Regions from separate parts of the Paraburkholderia dipogonis genome, predicted to be linked through region 1. Evidence: predicted binding sites of a transcription regulator. Region 1 holds the regulator's gene; each other region holds the start of a gene.
What was found. The regulator LexA, encoded in region 1, represses DNA repair genes until DNA is damaged. The targets are predictions, from matches to a motif close to ACTGTATNNNNATACAGT.

Region 1 (10,511 bases):
CGCGCATTACAAAGAATCACGCCGTACAGCAAGCCCCATTTCACGTTGGGCAGCGTGACGCGGCGGAAAATCTGCCAACCCGACGCGCCGAGCACGTGCGCGGCTTCTTCTTCGTCGTTGCCTTGTGCCTGCATCAACGGAATCAGTTCACGCGCGACGAACGGGAACGTGACGAAGATCGTCGCCATCACGATGCCCGGCACCGCGAAAATGATCTGCACGTTGTGATCCTGCAGCCACGGGCCGAACCAGCCCTGCGCGCCGAACATCAACACATAGATCAAGCCCGAGATCACCGGCGACACCGAGAACGGCAGATCGATCAGCGTGGTCAGCAGCGCCTTGCCGCGAAACTCGAATTTGGCGATACACCACGAAGCCGCAAGGCCGAACACGAGGTTCAGCGGCACCGCGATCGCGGCGGTGATCACGGTGAGCTTGATCGCCGAGAGCGCGTCCGGATCGGCGAGCGATTCCAGGTAGAAAGCAAGCCCCTTGTTCAACGCCTGATAGAACACGGCGGCAAGCGGCACGACCAGAAACAGCGCGAGAAACAGCAGCGCGACGCCGGTCAGAATCCAGCGCACGACAAGCGGCTCGGTGACCGGATCGGGCCGGCGCGCAATGTTCAGCGGCGCGCGCGGCGCCACGGCTACGGCTGCTGCCGAGCCGGCATTCTTCACGGAATCGCGGCTCATTGCGCACCTCCGCCGGCGCCGATCGCCGCGACACTCGCGGCGGCAGGCACCGGGCCCGCGCCGCCACGGCTCGTGCGTCGTTGCAAAAACCACTGCAGGGTATTGATGAAGAGCAGCATCAGGAACGACACGACCAGCATCACGACCGCGATGGCCGTCGCGCCCGCGTAGTCGTATTGCTCGAGCTTGGTGATGATGAGGAGCGACGTGATTTCCGACTTCATCGGCACATTGCCGGCGATGAAGATCACCGAGCCGTATTCGCCGAGCGCGCGGGCGAACGCCAGCGCGAAGCCCGTCAGCAGAGCCGGAAACACCGCCGGCAACACCACACGGCGAAACGTCAGCCAGCGCGAGGCGCCGAGGCACGCCGCCGCTTCTTCCTGCTCACGTTCGAACTCTTCGAGCACCGGCTGCACCGTGCGCACGACGAACGGCAAACCGATGAACGTCAGCGCGACCAGCACACCCGCCGGCGTAAACGCGATCTTCAGGCCGAGCGGTTCGAGGAACTGTCCGATCCAGCCGTTGCCCGCATACACGGCCGCGAGCGAAATGCCGGCGACCGAGGTGGGCAGCGCGAACGGCAGATCGACCACGGCATCGACGATGCGCTTGAACGGAAACGTGTAGCGCACCAGCACCCAGGCGACCAGAAAGCCGAACACCGCGTTGATCAGCGCGCCGCCGAGCGCGGAAAAAAATGTCAGCCGATATGACGCGAGCACGCGCGGCGAGCTGACCGCGCGCACGAACTGGCTCCAGTCGAGCGTAGCGGTTTTGAGAAAGGTCGCCGCAAGCGGGATCAGCACCACGAGGCTCAGATAAGCCACCGTGATGCCGAGTGTCAGGCCAAAACCGGGCAACGCGCTCGGTTTTCGGAAGGTCAACGTCGTCATGCTCGTTACTCGTTCAGGTTGATGCTCGTGTTGCCGGCCGCCGGGCCCTGGCGGCCAAAAGCGCGCCGCATGGGGCGCGCTCGGGAGACGCATCGCCGCGTCGTTTCGCCTATGCTTTTGCCAATTCCTGCAGCGGACGTGTTACTGCGGTTGATAGATCGAATCGAACACGCCGCCGTCGGCAAAGTGCGTCTTCTGCGCGTTGGTCCAGCCGCCGAACGAATCGTCCACCGTGTAGAGCTTCAGCTTCGGAAACTTGGCGGTCAGCTCGGCCGGCACCTTGTTCGAACGCGGACGGTAGAAGTTCTTCGCCGCGATCTCCTGGCCTTGCTCGCTATACAGAAAGTTCAGATACGCTTCGGCGAGCTTGCGCGTGCCATGCTTGTCGACCACCTTGTCCACCACCGCGACCGGCGGCTCCGCCAGAATGCTCACCGACGGCACCACGATCTCGAACTTCTCCGCTCCGAATTCCTTCAGCGACAGGAAGGCTTCGTTTTCCCACGCGATCAGCACGTCGCCGATACCGCGTTGCACGAAGCTGGTGGTCGCGCCGCGCGCGCCGGAATCCAGCACGCCGGCATTCTTGTACAGCTTGCCGACGAATTCCTTGGCCTTCTGATCATTGCCGCCCGGTTGATGCTCGGCATATGCCCAGGCCGCGAGGTAGTTCCAGCGCGCGCCGCCCGAGGTCTTCGGATTCGGCGTCACGATCGACACACCCGGCTTGGTCAAATCGTCCCAGTCCTTGATGTGCTTCGGGTTGCCCTTGCGCACCAGAAACACGATCGTCGACGTGTACGGCGAGGCGTTGTCCGGCAGGCGCTTCTGCCAGCCCTTGTCGAGCAGACCCTTGTTAGCGAGTGCGTCGATGTCGTAGGCGAGCGCCAGCGTCACCACGTCGGCTTGCAGGCCGTCGAGCACCGAGCGCGCCTGCGCGCCGGAGCCGCCGTGCGACTGCTTGAAGGTGATCGTCTCGCCCGTCTTCGCTTTCCACTCCTTGCCGAACGCCTGGTTGACGTCCTGATACAACTCGCGCGTCGGGTCGTAGGACACGTTCAGCAGCGTCGTGTCGGCGGCGTGCGCCTGCGCCATCACGCCGAGCGTGCCCGCCGTGCCCAACGCGAGCGCCGCGATGAGTTGTTTCGTCCTGCCTGCCAGCCCCGTGCGTTGGTGATTCATATCGACTTTCTCCGCGTTGTGTCCGCTGAAACAGCGTGTGGTGTTCTTTTACGTCGCGGTCACGTGCACATGAGCGCCAACTGGAGGCCAGTCTATCGAAGGGCTTTCATCATTAAAAATAATGTTTCTTCATTTTTTAATACGCAAAAGTGGTAATGACAGCTGGATAAGGCGTTGCGGCGCGAAAACGGATGTTCGAGCGTCGCGCGACGGCGCTGGAGCGCCACCCTTCGCCACGAACTTAAAGTAAAGCTTGAATTGCGCCGAATACTGTATAAAAATACAGTCACCTGTTCATACATACAGTGGCGCCATGACCAAACTCACCGCACGACAGCAGCAGGTTTTCGATCTGATCCGCAGGGCTATCGAACGCACCGGCTTTCCGCCCACCCGCGCGGAGATCGCCGCCGAACTGGGTTTCAGCTCGGCCAACTCGGCAGAAGAACATCTGCGCGCGCTCGCTCGCAAGGGCGTGATCGAACTCGCGGCCGGCGCATCGCGCGGCATTCGCCTGCTAGCCGGTCCGGAAGATTCGCCGCACCAGTTCACCCTGCCGCACGCCAGCATCATGCAATTGTCGCTGCCGCTGATCGGGCGCGTCGCCGCTGGCAGCCCGATCCTCGCGCAGGAACATATCTCGCAGCACTACGCCTGCGACCCGGCGCTGTTCTCGAGCAAGCCGGATTACCTGCTGAAGGTGCGCGGGCTGTCCATGCGCGACGCGGGCATCTTCGACGGCGACCTGCTCGCGGTGCAAAAGCGCAGCGAAGCGAAAGACGGCCAGATCATCATTGCCCGGCTCGGCGACGACGTCACGGTCAAGCGCCTGAAGCGCCGGCCGAACGGGCTCGAACTGATCGCCGAGAACCCCGACTACGAAAACATCTTCGTTGAAACCGGCAGTGCGGAATTCGCGCTGGAGGGCATCGCCGTGGGGCTGATCCGCCCCGGCGAGTTCTAACCCGCCTGCCCGTTCGACAGAATAAAAAGCCGCGTCAATGTCGCATTAATGTTGCATTAGCGTCGCATCAATGTCGCATCGTCTGGAGAGTCTCATGGAACGTCTTGCCCGCCTGCTGCCCTTTCGTCAGTTCGGTCGTCTGCGTCATCTTCGCAAGCTGGTGCCTTGCTCATTGATCGAGGCGGCCACGCTCAGCACGCCGTCGCTGTTCGACTCGCCCGAGGCTGCGTCGAGTTTGCCGTCTTCCTTGCCGGCGTTTGCCCGCGTGTCGTTGAATTCGGGTTTGAACACGGCCGAGCCGGCGCGTCGCGCACCGGTGCGGGTCTATCACGGGCCGTCGCGTCTCATCATGGTCGGCACAATGGACGCGGTTTGCCGCATGATCGACCGCTGCATCGCCGATGAAGCCAACGTGCACGGCGCGGTGTTCGAGTCTTGAGGTGCTGGCGGGTCTATAACGGGACGGCGAGAGATTGCATTGCGTGGGATCGTTTTCGCGTGGCCGCGGTCCACGTTAGATCACACCTGATGGAGAGTCCCACTCGATGGCAGTTCCGAAACGTACCCAACGCGGCAGCAGAGGCAGCGCCACAAAGCCGCTGATCGTCACGCTAGTCGTGATCGTTGTGATCGCCGCACTGGGGTTTGCTTATGCGTCACCGTACATCGCGCTGAACAATCTCAAACGCGCGGCCGACGCGCGCGACGCGCAAACGGTCAATCAGTACGTCGACTTCCCTGCGTTGCGTGAGAGCCTGAAGGAACAGGTCGCCGGCCTGCTAACACGCCGGCTTGGCGCCCATAGCAACGGCAATCCATTGGCCGCCATTGGCGCAATGATCGGCGTCGCATTGATCGGTCCGCTTGTGGATGCGTACGCCACACCTGACGGCGTGGCGGCCTTGCTGAACGGCATGCCGCCGCGCGGCGATCCGGGTGAGCGGCCGCCCGCGCCGCCGGCCGCGAACAATTCGCCGGATGCCGCCGCGACAGCAGCCGCACCGGTTCCGCCGCCTGCCGGCAGCGCGGCGAATGGAAACGCCGACGCCACGCCTCCGCAACCGCCGCAAACCACGGCGGGCTATCGCGGCCTCAACGAGTTCGTCGTCACGTACCAACATGGCGCCGGCGATGCGCGTTACTCGGCGATCTTTCAGCGCGAAGGTGTATTCACGTGGAAGCTGGCAGCGGTCAACCTGAACGAGTGATCGCGGCCGGTCGGCTTTGTTTGGCGCGGATCCTTTGGTCGCGCCAATTGTTCAGCGAGTCGTGCAGCGACTTCGTTATGACGTCGAGGCTACGAGGCAGGTGCGGCCGGGGGGTACCCGGCCGCCAGTCGACCACCCGCCCTCGGCGACCGACATGCGCCTCAAGCCGCCGCTTGCTGCTGCTCCTGCGCCGAAGAACACGCCACCAGAATGCTGCACGAGACACGGTCGAGCAGCGGCGTATTGCCCGCACCCATCCACCATCGTGACAAACCCGTGCGGCAGCGGTGGCCGACCACCACCAGGTCGACGTGCAGTTCATTGGCGAGGTTGGCGATCTCATCGATCGGATGGCCGAATGCGAAATGCCCCTGTGCGGTTACGCCTCGTTCCGTGAGCCAGTCCACGCCTTCCTGCAGAATATCGCGCGCGGTCTTTTCGAAACTGCCGCAGGCCACATCGGTCAGCAGGCCCGCGCTTTGCGCAATGCTCGAACGCATATCGACCACCGACAGCAAATGCGTTTCCGCTTTCAGATCCAACGCCAGGTCGGCGCCGCAACGTAGTGCTTTGCGGCCTTCGCGCGAGCCGTCGTAGCACAGCAGGATTTTCTGGTAGCTCGCCATGATTTTTCTCCCTTCGCGCGGGACGCGCGATTCTCAATTAATCATGGTGCGCCGCAATTCAGGTTGCAAGGGATGGAAAACGCTAACTGTGCGCTGAGCGCCCTTGACCGCCCTCTAATCGCACCTTAAACAGGTGCGCGAGCCGTCCGGACAGTCTCCGCAGGCCGATGCCGCAGTGCAAGAAACCCGCTTCGGATTGTCGGTGCAAACCAACAGTGCCGCGCCGATGTCCTAGAATAGGCCGCCTCCCCGGCCCACTCACGTCATTCACGCCTTTCCCTGGAGACTTGTTCGATCCATGCCCGAAGCCGCCATCGAATTTCATCAGGTCAAAAAAAGCTACGGCGAAAAAACGGTCGTCGATGGACTGTCGTTTCATGTCAACGCCGGCGAGTGCTTTGGCCTGCTCGGCCCGAACGGCGCGGGCAAGACCACCACGCTGCGCATGCTGCTCGGCATCGCGGCGCCCGATGCGGGCACGATCCGTCTGTGCGGCGAGCCGATCCCCGGCCGCGCGCGCGTGGCACGGGCGCGCGTCGGCGTGGTGCCGCAGTTCGACAATCTCGATCCCGACTTCACGGTGCGTGAGAACCTGCTGGTGTTCGGCCGCTACTTCGGTCTGAGCGCCGCGCAATGCCGCGCCATGGTGCCGTCGCTGCTCGAATTCGCGCGTCTGGAAAGCAAGGCGGATGCGCGCGTGAGCGAGCTGTCCGGCGGCATGAAGCGGCGCCTCACGCTGGCGCGTGCGCTCGTCAACGATCCCGATGTGCTGATCATGGACGAACCGACCACCGGCCTCGATCCGCAGGCGCGGCATCTGATCTGGGAGCGGCTGCGCTCGCTGCTCGCGCGCGGCAAGACCATTTTGCTGACCACCCACTTCATGGAAGAAGCCGAACGCCTCTGCCACCGGCTGTGCGTGATCGAAGAAGGGCGCAAGATCGCCGAAGGCGCACCGAGCGCGTTGATCGCGTCCGAGATCGGTTGCGATGTGATCGAGATCTTCGGACCCGACCCGGCGGCGTTGCGCGATGAACTGGCGCCGCTCGTCGAGCGCACCGAGATCAGCGGCGAGACGCTGTTCTGCTATGTCAACGACGCGCAGCCGGTGCACGCGCGGCTCAAGCAGCGCGCGGATCTGCGCTATCTGCATCGACCGGCGAATCTGGAGGATGTGTTCCTGCGGCTCACGGGCCGCGAGATGCAGGATTAAAGGGCATCGGTCGAGACCGGCATCGCACGCAACGCGCTGCAGCGACAACGACGCCCTGACAGAAACCATGCAGGATGACGCAAGGACACGCACGAGACACGCAATGGACGCACGCACTTACGAAACCCCGGGCGATACGCCATCGAAACAGGAAGCCTTCGCCGCCTTTCCCGCGAACGCGACGAACTGGATCGCCGTGTGGCGCCGCAACTATCTGGTGTGGAAGAAACTCGCGATCGCCTCGATGTTCGGCAACCTGGCCGATCCGATGATCTATCTGTTCGGCCTCGGCTTCGGGCTGGGGCTGATGGTCGGCCATGTCGACGGCGTGTCGTATATCGCGTTTCTCGCGGCGGGCACGGTGGCCTCGAGCGTGATGATGTCGGCGAGTTTCGAGTCGATGTATTCGGGCTTCTCGCGCATGCACGTGCAGCGCACCTGGGAAGCGATCATGCATACGCCGCTCACGCTCGGCGACATCGTGCTCGGCGAGGTGATCTGGGCGGCCAGCAAGTCAGTGCTTTCAGGCGCGGCGATCATGCTGGTGGCGGGCGCTCTGGGCTACGCGAATTTTCCGTCGATGCTGCTGGCGTTGCCGGTCATCGTGCTGACCGGGCTCGCGTTCGCGAGCATCGCGATGGTCGTGACGGCGCTCGCGCCTTCGTACGACTTCTTCATGTTTTACCAGACACTGGTGTTGACGCCGATGCTGTTGCTATCCGGCGTGTTCTTTCCGGTCTCGCAACTGCCTGCCGTGGCGCGAGGCGCCACGCAGTTGCTCCCGCTGGCGCACGCCGTCGACTTGATGCGGCCGGCCATGCTGGGTCGGACCGTCGATAATGCGCTGTTGCATGTGGCCGTGCTGGCCGCGTATGCGCTCGGCGGATTTATCGTGTCGGCGATTCTGTTTCGCCGCCGGATGATGAAGTAGGTTCCCCTGCCGTCAACCATGACGGACCACAGGCGCTGATCGCCACACTCGACGAAACATCAGCGCCTGCCGCGAGCCGGGCTCGCTCAGTCCTCGTCATCCGTCCACGGAATGTCCACGTCCGAGATAAACGCCACCGTGGCGAACGGGCCGCCGTCCTGGCGCCCGATCTTGCCGTCGGCGCGCTGCCACTCGACGCGGAACACCGTGCCCGGATCGTCGGAGATCAGGCGTACCGTGCGCACTTCGTCCGGATCGGCTTCTTCGACGGGACCATCGAGCGAGACCTGCAGTTCCTGCGGCCACAGCCCGTCGGCCGGATCGTAGATCTTGTCGCCGTCGGGGATCAGCGTGAAGGCTTCCACGCCGATCGTCGCCGACGCGTCCACGATCATCTTGCCCAACGCGCGCAGCAATGCCGTGGCCCGCGCCGAATTCGCCTGACGGATCGCCAGGTCCCCGCGCGTCAGCGCCTGCTCAAGTTTTGGGTTTGTTTTTTGTTGCGCCATTCGATGTCCTGAGTCCTATCGCTCTGTTGTGGACGGCGCGCGATTTAGAGCGCGCGCCGCTCCCCATTTTTCGGGCTGAATCCTACCATTGGTGTCCTCAACAGGACTTCCATCGGCGCGTGCACTGCAGCATTGCCGGCCGTGCAGTCCGCGCCTTCAGCCCGCCCCGTCCACCACAGTTTAGGTCGTGATTCGCGATCCGGCTGGGACATTTGCCTTTCGATTCGCGGCGGACGGATCGCTAACGCACGCGTGCCGCTGGGTTGTCTCGCCGTGCATGGCCGGCCGCAAACATCGTCTTGCCGCCTGGATGCCGAATGGACTTCGCATGCATTGCCTTTGTCAGCGCGTGCTTGTGCCGCGCTTTCGAGCGGCCTTAGAGGTCTTCGAGGCCGTCGCATCCGCCGGCTTCGCACCCGCGATTTCCGCGATCAGATGATCCCGGAACGCCCTTACCGACTGCGGCAGTTCACGCCCCGCCATGGTCTGCACCTGGATGCTGCGCTGGCGCATCTGCGGATGCGTCAGCGGCATCACGACGAAACCGTCGCCGGCGTATCGGTCACGCACGGACAGCAGACCCGTGAACATGATCGCGCCGGACTTCTGCGCGTAGCGGTACATGGCGCCGCTATTGTTGCAGGTGAGCTCGGGTTCGAGCAAGACGCCTTCGAGCGCGCAGGTAATGTCGATCAACTGACGAATCGTCGTGCCGGGCTCGGGCAGCACGAGCGGATAGCGCTGCAAGTCGGCGAGCGACACCTTCGCGCGCGCGGCCAGCGGATGATCGGCGCGCAGCAGCGCCAGCACCGGCGCGCGCTCCGTGTGCTCGACTTTGACGCCCTTTTCCGGCGCGAGGCTGAAGGTCAACGCGAGGTCGGCGTCGCCGTCGCGCACCTGGCGGGTCGCCTCGCCCGGCGACATGACCGAGAGCGTGAAGTCGATGCCCGGATACTGAACCCGGAAGCTCGCCATTGCGGTGGGCAGGAAATCGGCGGCGAAGCCTTCGGAACTCGTCACCTTGATCATGCTGCCGTGCAAGGTCTCGAGGCCGCCGATCTCCTTCATCACATGCTCCGCCTCCAGCAGGCTGCGCTGCGCGTAGGCCAGCAGGCGCTCGCCCGCTTCGGAAAGCGCCATGCCGCGCGGGCGCCGCTCGAATAGCGCGACGCCGAGATCGCTTTCGAGCCGCGCCACCTGCCGGCTGATCGCCGACACGGCGACGTGCAGCCGCGCGGACGCGTCGCTGAGCGAACCGGTGCGCGCGACTTCGACGAAATAGCGCAGCGCGATGCCATGCAGCGAGAGTGCCATGTGTGATGCTCCATCCCATTCAACGGTCAGCGCGGGCGCACCGATCTCCGCAAGCATCTTCTGTGCGCGCGGCGAGCTTTGCCTTTTCGGCAACGCAAGCTTCGAAAGACGATCATTGTGACAAAAAAAACGGCCTCCTAGAATCGGTTCAAAGATGCAGGCCGCGTCCGGGCGTCATCAGACAAACGACCACGCGCCGCCCGCCCCACATTCATCCGCATTGGAGACACGCATGAGCCGCACCCAGGCCATCGAGCACGCCACCCGCCATTTCGAATCCGGCGCCTTTCTGGAAACCCTCAACCGGCGCGTCGGTTTTCGCACCGAAAGTCAGGAGGACGATCGCGCGGCCACGCTGCTGTCGTATCTGACCGATGAGATCACGCCTGAAGTCAAAAGCCTCGGCTTCACCACGCGCATCGTCGCAAACCCGGTGGACGGCTTCGGACCTTTCCTGATCGCGGAGCGGCACGAGGGCGACCACTTGCCGACCGTGCTGATCTACGGCCACGGCGACGTGGTGCGCGGCTACGACAGCCAGTGGCGCGCGCCGCTGACGCCGTGGGCCGTGACCATCGAAGGCGAACGCTGGTTCGGCCGCGGCACGGCCGACAACAAAGGCCAGCACAGCATCAACCTCGCCGCGCTGGCGAGCGTGCTGGCCGCGCGCGACGGCAAACTCGGCTTCAACGCCAAGCTGCTGATCGAGATGGGCGAGGAAACCGGCTCGCCCGGACTCGACGCAATCTGCCGCGCGCACCGTGAAGAACTGGCCGCCGACGTGCTGATCGCCTCCGACGGCCCGCGCCTCGCCGCGCGCCGTCCCACCGTATTCCTCGGCTCGCGCGGCTCGGTGAATTTCAAGCTGTCGTTGAATCTGCGCGACGGCGCACATCATTCGGGCAATTGGGGCGGCCTGCTGCGCAACCCGGCCACGGTACTGGCGAACGCGTTGGCGAGTCTCGTC
Region 2 (10,511 bases), on a different contig from region 1:
GTGTTTTTTGTCTGGCAATGCGTCGTGCTGAAATAGACGCGCACTGCTTTCAAGGCCGCGACAGCGTCGCCCGGCTCGCACCATGTCTGCGCAAGCCGGGCGATGCTTCCCTCTAAAGCGGGCGCCCCTGCCCCGCACTCCCTTAAGTTTCCCCCCGATCCGCCGTTATGCAGTCGAGGTCCGCTCGTCGGGATACGTCCCGCTGGTGATGCGGCATCAGGCAGGAATCAAGCGCGCCGGCGTCGAACGCCGCGTCTGCCAAGGCCCGCGCGGCCGGGCGGTGTGGCGAGGCCGCGCGGCAGGACCAAACGGGATAACACATGGGTCAAATCACCCTCACGCTCAAAGACGAGACCATCGCGACGCTGCGCAAGGATTTCGACGCTTTTCTGCGGGTATCGCTGAAGCTCGATCCGCAGTTCGCGACGCCGTCGTTTGAGGATTTTTTGCGCGCCAAGCTGCTCGACAATATGGTGCCGCTGACCGAACACGCGGTTCAGCGGATGTTGCAGGGCGGCCAATACGCGTGGGCCAAACGCACTTTGGACAAGGAGTTTCCGGATGTCGTCGCGATTCTGATGCGGCAGGCGGGCGAGTTCGGCTTCGGCTTCGCCGCCCGCTCGGAATGGACGCCGGAGGAACTCGCCAAGCAGTGCCGCGACTGGGCGGCGGCGATCGTCAAGGAAGCGGAAGGCGACGCCGCGTTGATCGACCCGCTTGCCGCGCAGATCAAGAGCGCGGCGCAGGATATTCAGGCGCTCGAGGAAGTCATGCAGACGCCCGCGTGGCGGCTGGTGGAATCGCTGCGTCAGCGCGTCTACGAGGCCAAGGTGGCGTGCGAAACGAGCGTGGGCAGCACGGCTCGCGAGAAGCTGGGCGAACTGCGCGGGCTGCTGCGGCTGGGTATTTCACACGGCTCGTTCCAGAAGCAGGAAGCGCAGCAGATCATGGAGTTCCTGCGCCTGCTCAAGCCGGAAATTTTCGTGGAAGAGCCATACGACGTGTTTTCGCGGATGGCGGCCTGGCTGCGCAATTTCTTCGTGCCGCCGCGTCCGGCGCCGCAGCAACAGCAGCAGCGGCAGTCGCAGCCGCGCTGAGGCGGAAGAGCTTCGGAATCCGTCACTGAGTCCGGTGGCCGACAGCGGCAACCGTTCCCGCTCGAGAGACATTGCGCAGAACAACGGACTGGGCCGGCGATCTAGCCACGTCGTTTCGGTGGGCGTGAATCGCGTCTCGGCTGTCACGCACAGGAGCGCGCCGCCACTCTCAATCCCACATCTTCCTGAGTTTCGCGCCGATCTCGATCTTCGCCTGCGCCGCCGCGGCCAGACCGGCCGCCGTCGGCGCGCTCGGCACCGGGACGCGCGGCCATGCATAGGCATCGAACAACGGCATCAGATGCGCGGGAATGAAGCGCGTGCGCGATGCCCACACGTGACGATCGCCCATATGCGTCTGGTTGTGCACGTAAAAGCGCTGCGGCACGACGATATGCAGGTCCTCCTTGGCGCGCGTCATCGCCACATAGAGCAGACGGCGCTCCTCGTCGATCTCCTCTTCGCTGCCGGTGCCGAGATCGGACGGAATGCAGCCGTCCACGCCGTTCAGCACGAACACGTTGCGCCACTCCTGGCCCTTCGCCGAATGGATGGTGGACAGGATCAGGTAGTCCTCGTCGATCAGCGCCACGCCGGATTCGTCGCTGGTGGCGTCGGGCGGGTCGAGCGTCAACTCGGTCAGAAACCGTTCACGCGATGCATACGTGCCCGCGATACTCTCCATCTGCAACACGTCCGCGTGACGGATGGTCGAGTCTTCGTGATTGCGTTCGAGATGCGGCTCATACCAGCGGCGCACCATTTCGAACTCGGCGGGCCATGGCGTCTCGCGCCCGTAGACGCTCGACATCAGCTTGACGAACGGATGCCAGTCTTCCTGCGCCCGAGCCGGCGCGGTGAAGGCGGCCAGCGCGCCGCCGGCGGTGTCGGCGGGGTTGCCGCTGCCCGCGCGCGCGACGACCTCGTCGAGCACCCTGGCCGCGGTGGCCGGCCCCGCGCCCGGCAGCAACTGCACGACACGAAAGCCGGCCACGCGATCACGCGGATTTTCCGCCCAGCGCAACACGGCAAGCACGTCTTTCACGTGCACCGAGTCGAGAAACTTCAGGCCGCCGAACTTCACGAACGGAATGTTGCGCCGGGTCAGTTCGATCTCCAGCGCCGCGCTGTGGTGCGCGGCGCGGAACAACACCGCCTGCGACTTCAGCGTCATGCCCTGCTCGCGCGCTTCCAGCACCTGCTCGACGATGTAGCGAGCCTGATCCGCCTCGTCGGCGACCGTCACGAGGCGCGGGCGCTGCGCCGACGCCTTGTCGGTCCACAGATTCTTCGTGTAGCGCTCGCTGGCCAGCTCGATCACCGCGTTCGACGCCGCCAGGATCGGCGCGCTCGAGCGGTAATTGCGCTCGAGCGTGACCTGTTTGGCCGGCGGATCGAAATGCGCGGGGAAATCGAGAATATTGCGCACGGTCGCGCCGCGAAACGAATAGATGGACTGGGCGTCGTCGCCGACCACGGTGAGGCCACGGCCGTCCGGCTTCAATGCGAGCAGGATCGACGCCTGCAGACGGTTGGTGTCCTGGTACTCGTCGACCAGCACGTGATCGAACCGTCCGGACAGATCGGCGGCGATGCCCGGCTCGGCGGCCATGTGCGACCAGTAAAGCAGCAGATCGTCGTAGTCGAGCACGCTCTGCTTCTGCTTCGCTTCGACGTAAGACGCGAACAGCATGCGCAGATCGGCCTCCCATTCACGGCACCACGGGAATGCTTTGTCCAGCACCTGGCCGAGCGACGCGCCGGTGTTCACGACGCGCGAGTAAATGGCAAAGCACGTGCCTTTGGCCGGGAAACGCCGCTCTTTCGCCGACAGGCCGAGCTCGTGCCGCACGAGGTTCATGAGATCGGCGGAATCCTCGCGGTCGTTGATTGTGAAGGCCGGCGCAAGACCGATCAGATCCGCGTATTCGCGCAACAGCCGCGCGCCGACGCTATGAAACGTGCCGGACCACGTCAGCCCCTGCGCGAGCGCGGCTCGCGAACCGAGCGCCGCGCCGGCGATGCGCGTGACGCGACGGGTCATTTCGAGCGCCGCGCGGCGCGAAAAGGTCAGCAGCAGGATGCGGCGCGGATCGGCGCCCTTCACCACCAGATTGGCGACCCGGTGCGCGAGCGTATTGGTCTTGCCGGAGCCGGCGCCTGCAATCACCAGCAACGCGCCGGGCGGCGCGGTGGGCGTGTCGGCGCCGTAGTCGACGGCTTCGCGCTGGGCGTCGTTGAGCTTCGCCAGCCAGGCGGCGGGGTCGGGCGCGGAGGGCGTCGGGGACGGTGCGGATTCGGCGACGGAGAGCACGATCGATTTGGGCGTTGGATGGATTCAGAGTGGCGACGCATACTGTATATCCATACAACCGGCGCCGACAAGCGCCCCTTTTTTAGCAGGATGCGCTGTCCACGTTTTCCCGCCTGTCGTGCGAGCGAACAGGAGCACAAAAAAATGGCCCGTCGCACGAATGCACACGAGCCATTTTTCGCAGGCACAACGTCGGGACGCTCACGCGCCCCGCGTCAGCCGCTGCCGCGAAGCCTGCTATTGCTTCTTCGCGTCCTTGACATTTGCGTCGGCGCTGGCCTTGTCGGCGTCGGCCTGGGCATCGGTCTTTTTCTTGTCGGCCTTGGCCTGCGCGACCGCAGCCTTCTTGTCCGCCTTCGACTGTTCCTTGGCTGCCTTCTTGTCGGCATGCGTAACCGGCGCCATAGCCGGGTCGCTAGCCTGCGCGAATGCAGCCGACGACAGGCAACCCGCGATCAACGCGGCAACAAGCGTGGTCTTCGTGGAATGGGCGATGCTCATGCGATACCTCCCTTGAATCGAAATGCCCGGACCCGAAAGTCCGGTAAAGCGAGGGCCGCGGCGGCTAACCGAACCGCCACCCCGCCTGCTCAAAACCCGGCCTTAATGCTTGACGTCGGTGCCGTCCGACTGGTCGCCCGTCTGGCCTTGCATGTTCATCTTCATTTCGTTGTTGGCGGTCTGCTTATCCGCCTTCTGATTGATCTTGGCGTCGCGCACCTGCTCCTTGTACTGGACCTTGGCGGCCTTCTGCTGATCCTTCAACTCCGCCTTGGATGCCTTCTTCGACGCGCGATATTCGGCGTTAGCCTTCGCGTTAGCGTCGCGCTTCTGCACCAGCGGGTCGGTCGAGCCCGATGCCGTCAGACGCGTCGGCGCCGGCGTCACCGGCTGCACGCCCTGCGCCGCGGGCGCCGCGTCATTGCCTTGCATCTGAACCTGCGGCTGGCCTTCCGTACCCGCTGCCGGTTGCGCGGTCTGTGCGAACGCGGCGGTCGAAGCAAGGGCCGTCAGGGCGGTACCGATCAGAAGCGTACGAATCTGGGTCATGGCTAATCCTCTCCAAGTTGTTGTGACGCGGGCGACCTGTCTGGCGCTGCGCATTCGAGCCCGCATGAGCGCGCTCTGCGTGCCTCGCCGGTCTGCTCGCTGCCAGATAAAAATCCAGCAGGCTTTCCCTACTGACCTGCACTTTACGAGTGAAGATTGGGTTTTACGACCATCGTTACGGAACGTTTCACTTTCTGACAAACGCATAACATCTGCTTGCAGATACTCACACGACGGCGGCGCACACCGCGAACTTCATCCAGGGCAAGCTTCTGGCTTATGATGCGAACCCTTTGCCTGGAGGCGCAAACGCCATGCCCAACCTCGATTTCACGCTCACCGGCGACTACGTCGAACTGCACAATCTCCTGAAGATAACGGGGCTGGCGGACAGCGGCGGCTCGGCAAAAATGATGGTCGCGGACGGCGCAGTCACCGTCGACGGCCGGGTCGAGACGCGTAAAACCTGCAAGATCCGCGCGGGTCAGGTCGTGCTGTTAGGCGATACGCGGATTGCGGTCCACGAGGCCTGACTCAACTGGCTGATTCACGGGACTAACGCACGGACTGAAGCACGATCCGCAGTCCGAAAACTCGGAGGAACGGGCGCACCAAAATTGTGCCGATTCCATCGACATCGCCGCGCCTAAGCAATAAGCTGTCAGTTTCAACAAACCAACAATCGGCTGACACACCCGGCCGGCGGCTGCCTCGAGCGTTCGCCGAGGCTCATCGAGCCGCCGCCCTCGCCTCCGCTCGCGCGCACGTCGCGCCCGCCGTCGCGCTGTCGCCACTTCCGCCGCCAGGCGCTCCATGACTCAATCCGGCATCACCCGTGTGGCCTCCCGGCCGCCAACCCTGACCCGCCACGCGGCGGACACCGCGCGCCTCGCCGCGCCGCTCGCCATCGCGCAGCTCTCGCAAATGGCGATGGGCGTCACCGACACGATCCTGCTCGGCTCGCTCGGCCCCGACGCGCTCGCCGCCGGCGGCCTGGGCGCGAATCTGTTTTTCGTGGTGGTCACGCTGCTGCAAGGCGTGCTGACCTCCGTCAGCGTGAGCGTGTCGCACGCGCGCGGCGCGCAGGACGAAGGCCGCGTGCCGCACATCTACTGGACGGGTCTCGTGCTGTCCGTGCTGCTGTCGGTGCCCGCGTTCTTCCTGCTCTCGTTCGCCACGCCGATCCTGCTCGCGTTCGGCGAACCCGCGCTGCTCGCGCACAACGTCGGCGAATATTCGGCGGTGCTGCGCTGGGGCTCGCTCGGCAGCCTGATCGGGGTCGGCCTGATGCGATCGTTTCTGCCGGCGATCGGCGCAGCCAAACGGCTTTTGTGGGTGTCGCTAGTGAGCGTCGGCGTGAACGGTTTTCTCAATTACGGCCTGATCCACGGCGTCTACGGTCTGCCGCGGCTCGGTTTTCTCGGCTCGGCGGCCGCGACTTCGATCACCGTCTGGCTCAGCGCGCTCGTGTTGATGGCGCTGCTGCATTTGCGCCCGCGTTATCGCCATTTCGTCGTCGCCACGCGGCCGAACGTGCCGCTGATGGGCGAACTGTTCGGCATCGGCTGGCCGGTCGCAATCACCTACGGCGTCGAGTCCACGCTCTTTCTCGCCACCGGCCTGATGGTCGGCCTGCTCGGCGAGTCGCAACTGGCCGCGCATCAGATCGCGCTGAACGTCGCCTCGGTGGCTTTCATGGTGCCGCTGGCGATCGGCCAGGCGGCCAATGTGCGCGTCGGCTTCTGGTCCGGCGCCGGCCAGCCGCTCGCCGCGCGCCACGCGGGTTTCGTCGCGCTCGCGCTCGGCGTCGCTTTCATGACGCTGTCGGGCCTCGTGCTGATCGCCGCGCCGCACTGGATCGTCGGCCTCTATCTGCATCTCGACGATCCGGCCAACGCGGCCACGGTCAAGCTCGCGAGCTCGCTGCTCGGCGTGGCGGCAATCTTCCAGATCGTCGACGGCATGCAGACGGTCGGCTCCGGCTGTCTGCGCGGCCTGAAAGACACGCGCGTACCGATGATCGCCGCCGCCTTCGGCTACTGGGCGATCGGTTTTCCGACCGGCTACACGCTAGCGTTTCACTTTGGCCTCGGCGCGCGCGGCTTGTGGTGGGGACTCGCCGCGGGCCTCGCCAGCGTCGCGCTGCTGATGACGCTGCGCTTTCACAAACTGAGCCTGCGGCGCGTGCCGGCCGCGCCTGGCGTGTCCCCGGTCAAACCGGTTTGACGCAGCGCGCCCACACTCGCCACGCCGCCGCCCCAACCCCGGTAGAACGCTACGCGTCTGGTTGCACGTGCAACCATCGACCCACGAGCAATTCACCACGAACGGTAAAATACCGTGCTCCGGCGTAGACTCGCGCACCCGCCCCCTACGCCGAAACCCATTCGCGCGCCTCAAAAAGGCCAGCGCGGCCCGAAGGCCCATCACCCGCCGACAAGGCTTGCCGCGTTCGCGCGGCAGACTCCCGCAAGCGCGCGCCGCCGGTGGCGCGCCGCTCGACCGACCCCGCTTCTCGCCATAAAACATAATCAAGGACCACCCGCCATGCTTGCCCGCGTCACCCGTCTTTTCCCGCTCTGGGCCGTGCTCGTTTCGATTGCCGCTTACTTCTCGCCCGCCTCGTTCGCAGGCGTCGCGCCGCACGTCACCACGCTGCTGACGATCATCATGCTGGCGATGGGCGTCACCCTTTCCGTGGCCGATTTCCAGCGCGTCTTCACGCGTCCCGCGCCGGTGATCGCAGGCATCGTGCTGCACTATCTCGTCATGCCGCTCGCCGCCTGGGTGATCGCCAAGGCGCTGCGCATGCCGCCCGATCTCACCGCCGGCATGGTGCTGGTGGGCAGCGTGGCAAGCGGCACGGCGTCGAACGTGATGATCTATCTGGCGCGCGGCGACGTCGCGTTGTCGGTGACGATCAGCGCGCTGTCGACGCTCGTCGGCGTGTTTGCGACACCACTGCTCACGCGTCTTTACGTGGACGCGTCGATCGCCGTCGACGTGCACGGCATGCTGATGAGCATTCTGCAAATCGTCGCGTTGCCGATCGTGGTCGGCCTGATCGTCAATCATCTGTTCGGCAAGGTCGTGCGCAAGCTCGAACCGATCCTGCCGCTGATCTCGATGGTCGCGATCGTGCTGATCATCGGCGCGGTGGTGGGCGGCACGCAGAAGAGCATCGCGTCGGTCGGCCTCGTGGTGATGCTGGGTGTGGTGCTGCATAACGGCATCGGCCTGCTCGGCGGCTACTGGGGCGGCCGTCTGCTCGGTTTCGACGAAGCCGTGTGCCGCACGCTCGCGATCGAAGTCGGCATGCAGAACTCGGGCCTTGCCGCAACGCTCGGCAAACTCTATTTCACGCCGATCGCGGCCTTGCCCGGCGCGTTGTTTTCGGTGTGGCACAACCTGTCGGGCTCGCTGCTCGCCGGCCACTGGGCAGGACGTCCCGCGAAAGGTTCGACGCATGTGGATAGCGGACAGGTGTTGAACGCCGAACGCGGTTAGCAAGCAGGCCGCGCGCGTCGGGCCGTTTCGGGATCTCGATGTGCACGTCCTGCACGATCGTGCATTCGACAACCGCTCCTGCCGTTGCGTCCACGACGTAACGGCAGCGCCCCCTGCGCGCGTGGTCCAACGCGAATGTCCCGTCGCCGGGACCATCTGCAAGAACAAAAGCCCATCAGCCTGATTCCCCTTAGAATGCATTTCTCGACAGCGTGAGCCACTCACTCGCTGCCGCCATGAGAAGCCTGCAAACTAGGGGAAACGCGTGCCGTCGCATCGAGATCAAAGCCGGGCCGCACTGCAACGCAGGTGCGCGTCCGGCATACCCGGAAGGAAGTCCGCTTGGGGAACAACGAGACATTTCCTCCTGCTGTGTTGCGCAACAGCATTTCTGACTGCCTGCGCGACAAGACCGCCCGCCACCGCATTCGACCGTCAAGTCACCCACGCACTTCCCGCCACGGAAAAAACACCGCTGCATGCGGCGCTCGCGCCGCTCGAAGCAGCGCATCCGGATCAGTCCGGTTTCCGTGTGCTCGCAAGCGGCACCGACGCCTTGCAGATGCGCATCGCGCTGGCGCGCGCCGCGACCAAAACCCTCGACATGCAGTACTACATCGCCAACGAGGACACCACCGGCAAGCTGCTGCTTGGCGCCGCGCTCTATGCGGCCGACCACGGCGTGCGGGTGCGCATGCTGGTCGATGACCTGAACTTCAAGGACATCGACCGGGTGATGGCGGGTTTGAACTCGCACGACAACATCGAGATTCGCGTCTTCAATCCGTTCGGCAGCGCGCAGCAAGGCGTATTCGAACGCACCACCAACCTGTTCACGCAGATCGGCCATTTCACGCGGCGCATGCATAACAAGGCGATGATCGCGGACAACCAGATCGCAATCGTGGGCGGCCGCAATCTTGGCGACGAATACTTCAGCGCGAGCGAAACGCTGCAATTCCGCGATCTCGACGTGCTGGCCGCCGGCCCGATCACCGCCGACGTCTCCGCGAGTTTCGACGACTACTGGAACAGCAGCATCGCTTATCCGTTGCGCGTGCTGAACAAGCAGAAGTTCGACGCGAAGGAATTGGACCAGACGCGCGACGACTTGCGTCAACACTGGCGCACCAACGCCGATCCGTACAACGCCAAGCCGCTGAATGCGACGCCGCTCGCCACGCAGATCGCCAACGATCAGCTCGGTTTGACCTGGGCGCCGGCCGAGTTCAAAGCGGACTTGCCGGAGAAGATCGTGCATCCGTCGCCGGATTATGTGAGTCCGCCGATGCAGCGGCTTCACGAGTTGATGCAGGACGCGCAGAAAGACTTCCTGATCATTTCACCCTACTTCGTGCCGCATGATGCGGGCGTCAGGGCGGCTGGCGAGCTGACGCATCGCGGCGTGCGCATTGCCGTACTGACCAATTCGCTCGCCGCCACCGACGCGGTCGCCGTGCAGGCGGGCTACAGTCCGTTTCGCGTGCCGCTGCTGAAACAGGGCGTCGAGTTATACGAATTCAAGCCGCAGCAGGACACGCCCAACGCGGGCGTGGCCGGCTCGCAGTCGCGCGCCAGTCTGCATGCGAAAACCTATGTGATCGACCGCAAGATTCTGGTGATCGGCTCGATGAATCTCGACCCGCGCTCGGCCAATCTGAACACCGAACTCGCGCTCGTGATCCACAGTCCGGCGCTCGCCGAACAGGTCGCGGGAATTTTCGAACGCGCCACGGCGCCCGAGGAAAGTTATCGCGTCACGCTCGCCGACGACGCGCAACTCGCCTACCTGCGCTCGATCGGCGCGCCGCTCTCGCCGCTCGTGTGGACCGACGTCGAAGACGGCAAGCGCCGCACCTACATATTCGATCCGCAGGCCGGCTTGTACCGGAACGCGCTAACAGGTCTATTCTCCTTATTGCCCGTTAACGCAGAACTTTGATCAGCGGAGTGGAACATGACTGAAGACGTACGAATGGAGCGGGACACGTTTGGCGAGATCGCCGTGCCGAACGCCCGGCTATGGGGCGCGCAGACTCAGCGCTCACTGCAGAACTTCCGTATTTCGACCGAGAAGCAATCGCCCGAACTGATCACTTCTCTGGCGGTGATCAAGCGCTCCGCCGCCGAAGTCAACCTCGGCCTCGGCGTGCTCGACGAAAGCAAGGCGAAGGCAATCATGCAGGCCGCCGACGAGATCATCGACGGCAAGCATCCGGATGAGTTTCCGCTCGCCGTCTGGCAGACCGGCTCCGGCACGCAGACCAACATGAACCTCAACGAGGTGATCGCGAATCGCGCGAGCGAGTTGCTCGGCGGCGTGCGTGGCGAAGAACGCAAAGTGCATCCGAACGACGATGTGAATCGCGGCCAATCGTCGAACGACGTGTTTCCGACCGCCATGCACGTGGCCGCGGCGTACGCGATCGTCAAGCATCTGCTGCCGGCGCTGAAGACGCTGCGCGATACGCTCGACGGCAAGGCGAAGGCGTTCGCCGGCATCGTCAAGATCGGCCGCACGCACTTGCAGGACGCCACGCCGC
Region 3 (10,511 bases), on a different contig from region 1:
GAAGCACGCCTGCACGGCGAGCGCGAATTGCGCGTCCATCACCTCGCGACGTGGCGCGAGTCGACGCTTTTCGCGCCGCGCGAACGCGCCGCGCTGGCGTGGACGGAAGTGCTGACCCGGCTTCCCGAGCACGGCGTGCCCGACGAGCTCTACGAGCGCGTGCGCACCCAGTTCTCCGAAAAGGAACTCTCGGACCTGACGTTCGAAGTGATGGCGATCAATGGATGGAACCGCGCGAACGTCGCGTTCAAGACGGTGCCGGGTTCGTCCGACAAGGCATTCGGCCTAGACAAGGCGAACCTCGTCTGAGCAGACGCGTTTCATCTTTGTCCAGTTCAGGCCCGCGCGAGCGGGCCGCGTTACTCTGGGACACACTATCATGCTTCGTTTGGGAAATACGGCTCTGGCCGCGCTCGTCGTCGTGAGCGCGTCGTTGAGCGTGGCCCGCGCCGAGGCGCCCGCCGCCATCGTCACGCCGTTGATGACACAGCCTCTTGACGACTATCCGGGCAAGGAAGCCCTGATGATCAGCGTCGAGTACCCGCCGGGTGCCGCCGACCCTGTTCATAGGCATCATGCGCACGGGTTTATCTATGTGCTGGAAGGATCGATCGTGATGCAGGTCAAGGGCGGCAAGGAAGTCACGCTGACACCCGGACAGACCTTCTATGAAGGTCCAAACGATGTCCACACGGTCGGACGCAACGCGAGCCAGACAAAGCCGGCCAGGTTCCTCGTGCTACTGCTGAAGGATAAGGGCGCGCCGGTTCTGGTTCCGGAGAAATAGCGCCTTTGCGCGCCGCCTTCGTTTAAAAAATCGCGGACCGTGTCACAAACGGCAGCGCTGATACGTCTAGTCGCTATGGACTTCACGAACCGCGCTTCCATGTCAGACGACCCATCACGCCGCCGCACCGCCGGCGCCGCCGACCCGTTCGCAAGCAGTTTCGCGACCAGCTACGCCGGCGTCGTTTCTTTTCTCGCCGTTGCCAACGAAGGCAGTTTTGCCCGCGCGGGCGATCGCCTCGGCATCGGGCGGTCCTCCGTTAGCCGCAACGTGCAGAAACTGGAGGCTCTGCTCGACGCGCGCCTGTTTCTGCGCACCACGCGCAGCACGTCGTTGACGCGCGAGGGCGAGTTGTTCTACGAGAACTGTCAGCCTGGCATCGAGCGCATCGCCCAGGCGCTGGAAGACATGCGGGAGCTGCGCAACGGGCCGCCGCGCGGCCATCTGCGCATCGTCTCGGCACCGGGCTTCGGCCGCAAGATCGTCGCGCCGCTGCTGCGAGGCTTTCACACGCGCTATCCCGAGATCGCCCTCGAACTGCTGCTGAACGATCGACCCGCCGACTTCACGACCGACCGGGTCGACGTATCGTTTCACGACGGGCGTCTGGAGGACAGCGGGATCGTGGCGCGCCAGTTGATTCCGATGCAGATGCTGGTGTGCGCGTCGCCGGCTTATGCACGAAGAAACGGGCTGCCACGGCATATCGATGAACTGGCGGATCATCGCTGCATCAACTTCCTGGCCGCGTCCGGCCGCATCAGTGAATGGGAGTTCAAGGTGAACGGCCTCCCGCAGCGGCGCCAGCCCGTTGCACAGCACACGTTCAACGACCCAGATCTGATCGTGCAGGCGGTGCTGGACGGGCTGGGCATCGCGCAGTTGCCCGCATATCAGGTATGCGACCTGCTGGCCGGCGGGCAGTTGCTCAGTTGTCTCGCGCAGCACGCGCCGGAAGATGGCGGCCACTACCTCTGCTATCTCAGCCGCAAGCAGCTTCCCGCACGGGTCCGCGTGTTCGTCGATTACATGACCGAGCACACGCGCGCGCTCGACCTGCAGTGTCTGACCACGATGACAACGCAATCGCCGTTAGCGACGCTCGCGTGACCGCATCTGGACGGCCTGGCGTCGATTGATGCGCTTCATGCAACACGGTGCGTCCCGCTGGGGCTCTACCGCGTGACGCGGTGCGTACCTACCATGTTTTCTGTACGGACGGCGGGTGAATCGCGGCACGTCCGGCGAAGCACCGGCATATTCATCCGCTCCGCATGTATCGCTTGTATCGCCTTGTATCGTTCGCGACGCGATGCAAAGCCGGAGTCGAACAACTGGCGGCGGCGCGAGAGCCACACGCCGCCTCATGGAGAAACATTGTGAAGATCGTCGTGATCGGTGGCACGGGACTCATCGGCAGTAAGGTCGTCAGGAATCTTCGCGCGCGCGGTCATGCGGTCGTTGCCGCGTCGCCCGCATCGGGCGTGAACACAATCACTGGCGAAGGTCTGAACGAGGCGTTGACGGGCGCGAATGTCGTGGTCGATCTGGCCAATTCGCCGTCGTTCGAAGACGCCGCCGTGCTCGAATTCTTCGAGACAGCCGGACGCAATCTGTTGGCGGCGGAGATTGCCGCGGGTGTGCAGCATCATGTCGCGCTCTCCGTCGTCGGCACCGGGCGGCTCGCGGAAAGCGGCTACTTTCGCGGCAAGATCGCGCAGGAAAAGCTGATCCGCGAATCGGGCGTGCCGTACACGATCGTTCATTCGACCCAGTTCTTCGAGTTTCTCGGCGGCATCGTGCAAGCGGGTAGCGACGGCCAGACCATACGGCTGTCTCCTGCATTCTTCCAGCCGATTGCGTCCGACGATGTGGCGGCAGCCGTCGCGGACTTTGCCGCCGGCGAACCGCGCAACGGCATCGCGGAGATCGCGGGCCCGGAACGCGTTCGGCTTGCCGGCATGGTGCAGCGTTTCCTCCTTGCGACTCACGATTCGCGCAAGATCGTCGAAGACCCGCAAGCCCGCTACTTCGGCGCAAAGCTGCAGGACGACACGCTCGTGCCGGGAGCAAATCCGCGTCTGGGCGCGCTGAACTTCGAGGCGTGGTTCGCCCAGACCCAGGCCGCGAAGTAAGCCACGAGCCGCCGAGGCGTGCCATGACCCGCTTGCGTCCACCGCCGCTGACACTGCTCGACAAGTATCACGGGCGAGATCCCCAAACGCTGTATTCGACCACCGTCACCGTAACAGGCGGCGACACGGGTCACGGTCGCGCGTCAGGCATCGCCCGTTCCGACGACGGCAATCTCGTCGTCCACTTGCGATTGCCGCAGGCACTGGGCGGGCCTGGCGGCGGCACGAATCCGGAGCAGCTATTCGCGGCCGGTTACGCGGCCTGCTTTCATGGCGCGCTGAGCCTGCTTGCGGCACGGGCGAGCATTCCGATTCCCGGTGCCTCGGTGCAAGTCACCGTCGATTTTGGCCGCGACCCGGTGGACGGTCTGTTCATCCTGACCGCGGAGACCCATATCCGTCTGCCCGGTGTCGAACGGGTCGTCGCCGAGGAACTGGTTCGCAACACCGAACGGTTTTGCCCTTATACGAAGATGGCGCGGCAGGGAATCGGGAATGTCGTCGCGCTGGTGAAGGAGGACGATACTGCGGAGCCGTAGCGTCGCGTGAGTCTTCGTTGTGAGCCGATTTTGGTTGACGGGGATTTGTTGATTTGTTGACCCGGACGGTTCGATAGATCGAATGACCTGAAGTAGCCATGCGCATTTGTTTCCAGATACAACGCCCGCTTGACCTGGCAACGTTCCAGCAGGAATGGATTCAGCGGTCTAACAGCGCGGAAGAGGGCGTTGCGGCGTCATCTGTCGTTCACTGCTGTTTCTTTGTGGTCGGTGTGGCGGATTCGGCCAGCTCACGCGCCCGGATAAGCGCGTTGCTGATTTCGGCCAATACTCTGTCGCGGTCCGCATCGGTTTGCTGCCGTAACGCGAACGACGGATGATAGGTGGCGATGCCCCAGCCGTCTGCCACCCTGAACGGTGCGTCGAGACGGTCTCTCAGGCTGACCTTCTCGTGCAGCAAGGCGGTGAGCGCGGTAGCGCCAAGCGTGACGATCACCGCCGGGCGCACTGTGTGCAGCTCCCTTTCGAGCCAGTAAGAACACGCTTCGATCTCACGCTGTCCCGGCGTCTTGTGCAACCTGCGCTTGCCGCGCGGTTCCCATTTGAAATGCTTCACCGCGTTGGTCAGATAAACCTGCTCGCGCGACAGGCCGGCGCGCGTGATCGCGGTCTCCAGTAATTGCCCCGCCGGCCCGACGAACGGCTGACCACTCAGATCCTCCTGGTCGCCGGGTTGCTCGCCGATCAGCATGATGCGCGCGTCGCTCGGCCCTGAACTCCCGACCGCTTGCGTCGCATGGCGCCACAGGTCGCAGCGCCGGCAGGTATCGAGCGACGAGGGTTGCTCGCGGGCCGGTTGCGCCATGTCCGCTTCGACCGGAATGGTTTTGCCGCCCAGCGCGCCGACGCCGCTCGCCTGCGCCACGCGGCGCGCGCCGCTTTTCGCTTCACTGATCATGGCGGGGATGAGATGACCCTCCGGCAAGCCTTTCCAGAAGCGTACCGGCATGTGCTGTTCGAGCGCCGCTTCGTTCAGCCGCGCCGGATTGAACGTGCTGCGGTAGTAGGCGAGCCATAGCGCCTCGGCTTCGTCCGCGCTATCGCAACGATGTTCGCCGGGCAACGCGTGGCGCTGCTCCAGATGCAGTTGCTCGCCGTCCCAGAAAGCCGCGCCGCGCGGCGTGGTGATCATCCAGGTCGCGCGTCCCATGCGTTGCGAGAAGTGTTCCGCGGCCCACGCCAGCACATCATGCTCGGGCTCGTACCAGGCGAGATATTCGGGTGTCCGCGCCGTCGATGCCGACGCCTGCGCCTGCTTGCGAAACCGCACGTAAGCGATCATGTCGTGCTTGGCGCGCCGCACGCTTTTGGCCATGCGATAGAGGCGTGCACCATCTTCGTCCGCCGGCGAGGCGACCGCGCGATCGCCATGGTGCCAGCGCCACAAGACCTTGTACAAAAACGCCCAGCGCTGTGATTCGCGGAACAGCGCGGCATCTTGCAAGAGCGCCGCCAGCTCCTTCGAAACACGCACGGCGGTGGAGCGAGGCTCCGCATCCTCGGACGTCGTGCCATAGTCGAACAGCGCCTGCCCTTGCGGTGACTCACGTTCCTGCTTGACGCGCCATTCAATCGCCTCCGGTGCCAGGCCTCCGGCTAGAGCGCCGAGCGATGCGGCGCGCCAGGCGACGAAATGGTCTTCGATAACAATGGAACGCATGGCGACGTTTCACAACAACGCCAGTTGCACCGGCGGCGCCAACACCCGGCGCAAGCGGGCCGACGACGTGTCATGCAGCGCCGCGCGATAGTCTTGCGTCACGACGAACGGCTTGATCTTTTCCAGCGGACAACGCAGCCGCACGAGATCCTCGTAGCGCACGCGGCGCGAACGCCGTAACTCGACCAGGCGTTTCGCATTGCGCATGCCGATGCCCGGCACGCGCGCGATCATGCGCAGCGGCGCGCGGTTCAGGTCGACTGGAAACTGGTCGCGATGCGCCAACGCCCACGCAAGCTTCGGGTCGATGTCGAGCGACAGGTTGCCGGGTTGTTCGAACAGTTCGTCCGCGCTGAAGCCGTAGCCGCGCATCAGGAAATCGGCCTGATACAGCCGGTGTTCGCGTAACAACGGCGGCGCTTGAGCGGGCAATGCGGATGGGCTGTCGGGAATCGGGCTGAAGGCGGAGTAGTAGACGCGCTTGAGCTTGTACGCTCCGTAGAGCGTAGCGGCGGTCTGCAAGATCGTGCTGTCGTTCGTCTGATCCGCGCCGACGATCATCTGCGTGCTCTGGCCCGCGGGCGTGAATTTCGGCGCCTTGGCGTCGCTATGCGCTTCTTCCTGCGCAAGGCGGATCGAGCCCATGGCGAGCTTGATGGTGCGGACGTTCTTTTCCGGCGCGAGCCGCGCGAGGCTGCTGTCCGTAGGCAGTTCGATGTTCACGCTCAAACGGTCGGCATGACGCCCGGCTTGCGCAATCAACTGCGGATCGGCATCGGGAATCGTCTTCAGATGAACATAGCCGCGAAACTGATGATCCTCGCGCAGCGACTGCGCGACGCGCACGAGCTGTTCCATCGTGTAGTTGGACGACCGAATGATTCCGGAACTCAGAAACAGTCCGTCGATGTAATTGCGCCGGTAGAAATCCAGCGTCAGCTCGACGACTTCCTCGGGCGTGAAGCGCGCGCGCGGCACGTTGCTCGAGCGCCGGTTGACGCAATACTGGCAGTCATACAAACAGAAATTGGTGAGCAGGATCTTCAACAGCGAGACGCAACGCCCGTCCGGCGTGAAACTGTGGCAAATACCCGCGCCGGTGCTGGCGCCCAGACCGGCAATGCCGCGCGAGCCGCGTTTGGGCGCGCCGCTGCTTGCGCATGACGCGTCGTACTTCGCGGCGTCGGCCAATACTTCCAGCTTTTTGAGCAGTTCCACGTTGCCACCGATACTGTATGAATGTACAGTATCGTACGTGGAGAGACGTGACTGCAAGCGGTTTTTTTAATGGGTAAGCGGGCGTTGGCTTCGGGGGCGCATCCGGCGAACGAGCGGGGCGCAAGCGCTGCAGCGGAAATGGGCGCGTGCGGGATTGCGCTGCATTTTTTGCTTGTAATGCGGCGCTATCTCAAGAGTAACGACCGGTTTGATAAAAGGCGATTGTGGAACCTCGCACAGTCGGGCGGTCTGCATAGATCAGATACGCGGGTGAGCCCGCACAATGAACGGAGATTCATCGACATGCCGGCTTTATCCGGTCAGGAACGCCATGCCTGAACAACTCTGGCTGCCTGGTCTTGAGGCGCCGCCAACGCTAACAGACGGCCTGTTCTTCGCCGTCTTTCCCGATGCGACCACAGCGGCCGGCATCTCGAAGCTCGCGCAAAAGCTTTGCGGCGAGACGCGCTCGCGGAGCAAGCCGCTTGCTGCGGGCCGTCTACATGTGACCTTGCATCACCTGGGAAATTTCGCGGGTGGTTTGCCGCAAGAGCGAGTCGATGCGGCGATGCAGGCGGCCGCGTCGATCGGAATGGAGCCGTTTAGCGTCGAATTCGACACGGCGGTCAGCTTTGCGTCGAAACCGCGACCGGGACCGCTGGTGCTGGGTGGAGGCGAGGGCGTCGCTGGCCTGCACGTGCTGCACGACGCCTTGGGCCGTGCGCTGCAAAGCGCCGGCTTTGGGGACCGCGCGGTTTCATCCGCGGCGCACTACACGCCGCATGTCACGCTAGCGTACGGGGTGCCGTGGGGCGCGGCACGTCCCGTCGAGCCGGTTTGCTGGAACGTGCGTGAGTTTGCGTTGATGCACAGTTTGCTCGGGCGTACGCGGCATGTCGCGTTGGCTCGCTGGACTTTGGCTGGCGCCGAATCATCGCGCGCGTTGTCTGGGTGAGGGCGGCGTGTCGAAGGACGGCGAGCTAGAACCGCATGCCGGTCGCGCAACCGCCTGCAAAGCCGCCACCGCTTCCGCCCGCGCCACCGCAGAACACGCCACAACCGGATAGCGCGAGCGTTATGGTGATGGCGGCCAGCGTCGCGCGTAGCCACCGTTTTGGAATGCGTTCGCCTGCATGCACGAGGCCCACGGCGGGATGCGGATCGATGCGGGCGTCGAAAGCGGTGACGGCGTGGTTGCGGCTTGAATTGATCATTCGGAGTTTCATAACGTTGGTGGCGTTGGTGGCGTTGGTGGCGTTGGTGGCGTTGGTGGCGTTGGTGAGCGACGAGCGAAGGCGCGGGAGCATCATTCGATGAAAGTGTTTTGTCAGGTTTTGTCGCAGAACAGAGGTCGACACGCAGAGCGGCGAAAACCCGGCCGCGAATCGCTGAGGCTAGCGCTCGACTGTCTGTCCTCAAATACGCGGAATCTGAAAACGTAGGAGGTTTCGTCGGTTCGAGAAGCGGAACGATCGTGCGCGCCCTGATAGAATGCTTGGGCCGCAACGTAGTGGATTGCAGATGAGATTGCTTGATGCATTAGTCGAACAGCGTATTGCCGCCGCCGCCGCGCGAGGCGAATTCGACGAGTTACCGGGCGCGGGCGCGCCGCTGTCCCTGGACGACGATGCTCTGGTCCCCCAGGAAGTGCGCGTCGCCAACCGGATTTTGAAGAATGCGGGCTTTGTGCCGCCCGCTGTCGAGCAGTTGCGCGCGTTGCGCGACCTGCAAGCGGAGTTGAATGCCGTGAGCGACCGGGCTACCCGTTGCCGTCTCCAGGCGCGCATGCTGGCGCTCGATATGGCACTTGAATCGTTGCGTGGCGGTCCGCTGGTTCTGCCGCGCGAATACTGCCGGCGCATTGCCGAGCGCCTATCCGAGCGCGCGGGCAACCTTGATACGGCAGACGCGGGTTCGCAGTGAGCGAGCCGCTTGCCCACTCCACCGTACCGGACTCAGACTCTGGCGAGTCTCACGCCGCGCTGAATGCGCTGGGTTCCCAACGCTCAGTGAGCAGCGTCGCTGATGAATTGGCGGCGACCGATTTGAGCGCCGCCGCCGCCTCGGCGGGTTCAGATCTCGCCCTTGGCAAACCGCCCGCATCTTGCACCGTCCCCGAAGTCTCGGAGCGCGATCGCCGTTTCATGGCGCTCGCGCAAGCCGCCGCCGAAGAAGCGCGCGCCGCCGGCGAAGTGCCCGTTGGCGCGGTCCTCGTGCGCGGCGAAGAAGTCATTGCAACCGGTTTCAATCATCCGATCGGCGGGCACGACCCGTCGGCGCATGCGGAAATGGCCGCGTTGCGCGCTGCGGCGCAAGCCGTCGAGAACTACCGTTTGCCGGGCTGCGAACTTTATGTGACGCTCGAGCCGTGCCTGATGTGTGCCGGCGCGATCATGCATGCGCGCATCGCGCGAGTCGTGTTCGGGGCGCGCGATCCGAAAACTGGCGCGTGCGGCAGCGTGGTCGACGCCTTCGCGAATCCGCAGTTGAATCATCACACCACGGTGATCGGCGGCGTGCTCGAAAACGAATGTGGCGCCGCGCTCAAATCGTTCTTTGCCGAACGGCGGCGCGCGAGCCGCGAAGCACGCGCGGCGGCACGCGCCGACGCAGCCGGCGTGCCGGGCAGCATCGAACCGGGCCCGGCCGGGTCGCTCTAAAACAACAACGTCCAACAAGGTCTTGCCAATGACCGTCCATCGCACCATCCAACTGATTGCGCCGTCCGGGTATCCGCATGATCCCGAGGTGCTGCATCGCGCGTTGCAGCGCTTCCATATGCAGGGGCATCGCGTGGAGGGCGTGGAAACGACGAAGCGTCGCTACCAGCGCTTCGCCGGCACCGATGGCGAGCGCGCGGCCGATCTGAACCGGCTCGCCGATCCGTCGCGTAAGTTGCCGGACATCGTGCTGGCCGTGCGCGGCGGCTATGGCGCGGTGCGCATCCTGCACGGACTCGACTACGATGGATTGCAACGGCGGCTGACCGATCAGCCGATCGCGCTGGTCGGTCACAGCGATTTCACCGCGATCCAGCTTGCGCTGCTGGCACGCGCGGGCGTGAAGACTTTCGGCGGCCCGATGGTGATGAGCGACTTCGGAGCGGAAGATCTGAGCGAATTCACCATGCAACACTTCTGGTCGGCGGTGACGAAGCCGACCATGACGATCTCGAACAACACGCCGCAAGCGCAGCCGGTCGACGTCTCGGGCATGTTGTGGGGCGGCAATCTGGCGGTGCTGACGTCGCTGATCGGCACGCCGTACATGCCGCCGGTGCAGGGCGGCATCCTGTTTGTCGAGGACGTCAACGAGCAAGCGTTTCGCATCGAGCGGATGATCTATCAGTTGCACCTGTCCGGCATTCTTGCGCAGCAGCAGGCGCTGGTGCTGGGCGATTTCTCGGGCGCCAAACCCTATGAATACGACAATGGCTACGACCTGCACGCAATGATCGAGCAGGTGAGGTCGGTGATCGGCATTCCGGTCGTCAGCGGGCTGCAATTCGGGCATGTCCGCAACATGCTGACGCTGCCGGTGGGCGCTGACGCGCATCTCGTCGCCGACACACATGGGTTCAAACTAAGCTTGTCGGGCTATCCTTACCTCGCCTGAACTGGCGGAGCAAGGAGGCGGGCGGCTGTCCGTCTTCTTTTTGCCCTTTACAACGCAACTAACGGTCAGTTTTTGTGACGTACTTGCCAGCGGAAGGATCGTGAAGGTCCCCCGATTTTGTTGACAAAACAAGCCGCCAATAGACGGCCGCTGCCTCACTTAATTAAACTCTTGCCGAGACAGCACAGGCCACACGCGCCATGCGAGCGGTATATCAGTTAAGGCTCACCCCGAAGATTGTCGAAATTCATGGCAAAAATTGTTGACAATTTTTATGTCCATCCTATGATGACCAACATACCGAGACGAACATCATGTCCGACACAGACTCCGCCGCCGCGAATAGTTCGAAACCCGAAGCAATCACCGAGCGCATCCGCGCGGCGATCCTCGAGCATCGGCTCGCGCCGGGCGCCAAGTTGACAGAAGCCCAGTTGTGCGAAGTATTCGGTGTGAAGCGCGGCCCGATCCGGCAGGCGCTGGCGCAGTTGGCCACCGACCACCTCGTCGATCTCGAACCGAATCGCGGGGCGTTC

Region 2: the regulator LexA is predicted to act here: its motif matches at 3,453-3,470, upstream of ACFSNN_RS24475 (ATP-dependent helicase).
Region 3: the regulator LexA is predicted to act here: its motif matches at 6,373-6,390, upstream of ACFSNN_RS22505 (putative DNA modification/repair radical SAM protein).

What each region holds. Positions count from the first base shown of each region.
Region 1 covers NZ_JBHUFR010000008.1:412,119-422,629, forward strand. Annotated here, with positions in the region: gene cysW (sulfate ABC transporter permease subunit CysW) at 1-698, opposite strand, end outside; gene cysT (sulfate ABC transporter permease subunit CysT) at 695-1,597, opposite strand; gene ACFSNN_RS11850 (sulfate ABC transporter substrate-binding protein) at 1,739-2,779, opposite strand; gene lexA (transcriptional repressor LexA) at 3,093-3,743, shown strand; gene ACFSNN_RS11860 (hypothetical protein) at 3,838-4,182, shown strand; gene ACFSNN_RS11865 (DUF2939 domain-containing protein) at 4,289-4,951, shown strand; gene ACFSNN_RS11870 (universal stress protein) at 5,113-5,577, opposite strand; gene nodI (nodulation factor ABC transporter ATP-binding protein NodI) at 5,876-6,790, shown strand; gene ACFSNN_RS11880 (ABC transporter permease) at 6,894-7,721, shown strand; gene ACFSNN_RS11885 (hypothetical protein) at 7,808-8,230, opposite strand; gene ACFSNN_RS11890 (LysR family transcriptional regulator) at 8,573-9,544, opposite strand; gene ACFSNN_RS11895 (M20 family metallopeptidase) at 9,777-10,511, shown strand, end outside.
Region 2 covers NZ_JBHUFR010000018.1:185,637-196,147, forward strand. Annotated here, with positions in the region: gene ACFSNN_RS24465 (AzlD domain-containing protein) at 1-36, shown strand, start outside; gene ACFSNN_RS24470 (DUF4088 family protein) at 321-1,097, shown strand; gene ACFSNN_RS24475 (ATP-dependent helicase) at 1,267-3,411, opposite strand; gene ACFSNN_RS24480 (hypothetical protein) at 3,649-3,912, opposite strand; gene ACFSNN_RS24485 (hypothetical protein) at 4,015-4,461, opposite strand; gene ACFSNN_RS24490 (RNA-binding S4 domain-containing protein) at 4,776-4,994, shown strand; gene ACFSNN_RS24495 (MATE family efflux transporter) at 5,275-6,687, shown strand; gene panS (ketopantoate/pantoate/pantothenate transporter PanS) at 7,009-7,968, shown strand; gene ACFSNN_RS24505 (phospholipase D family protein) at 8,291-9,910, shown strand; gene fumC (class II fumarate hydratase) at 9,926-10,511, shown strand, end outside.
Region 3 covers NZ_JBHUFR010000016.1:515,131-525,641, forward strand. Annotated here, with positions in the region: gene ACFSNN_RS22475 (carboxymuconolactone decarboxylase family protein) at 1-309, shown strand, start outside; gene ACFSNN_RS22480 (cupin domain-containing protein) at 380-787, shown strand; gene ACFSNN_RS22485 (LysR family transcriptional regulator) at 887-1,897, shown strand; gene ACFSNN_RS22490 (SDR family oxidoreductase) at 2,167-2,922, shown strand; gene ACFSNN_RS22495 (Ohr family peroxiredoxin) at 2,946-3,461, shown strand; gene ACFSNN_RS22500 (UdgX family uracil-DNA binding protein) at 3,670-5,142, opposite strand; gene ACFSNN_RS22505 (putative DNA modification/repair radical SAM protein) at 5,152-6,360, opposite strand; gene ACFSNN_RS22510 (2'-5' RNA ligase family protein) at 6,692-7,315, shown strand; gene ACFSNN_RS22515 (hypothetical protein) at 7,341-7,670, opposite strand; gene ACFSNN_RS22520 (DnaJ family domain-containing protein) at 7,882-8,283, shown strand; gene tadA (tRNA adenosine(34) deaminase TadA) at 8,370-9,020, shown strand; gene ldcA (muramoyltetrapeptide carboxypeptidase) at 9,049-9,975, shown strand; gene ACFSNN_RS22535 (GntR family transcriptional regulator) at 10,290-10,511, shown strand, end outside.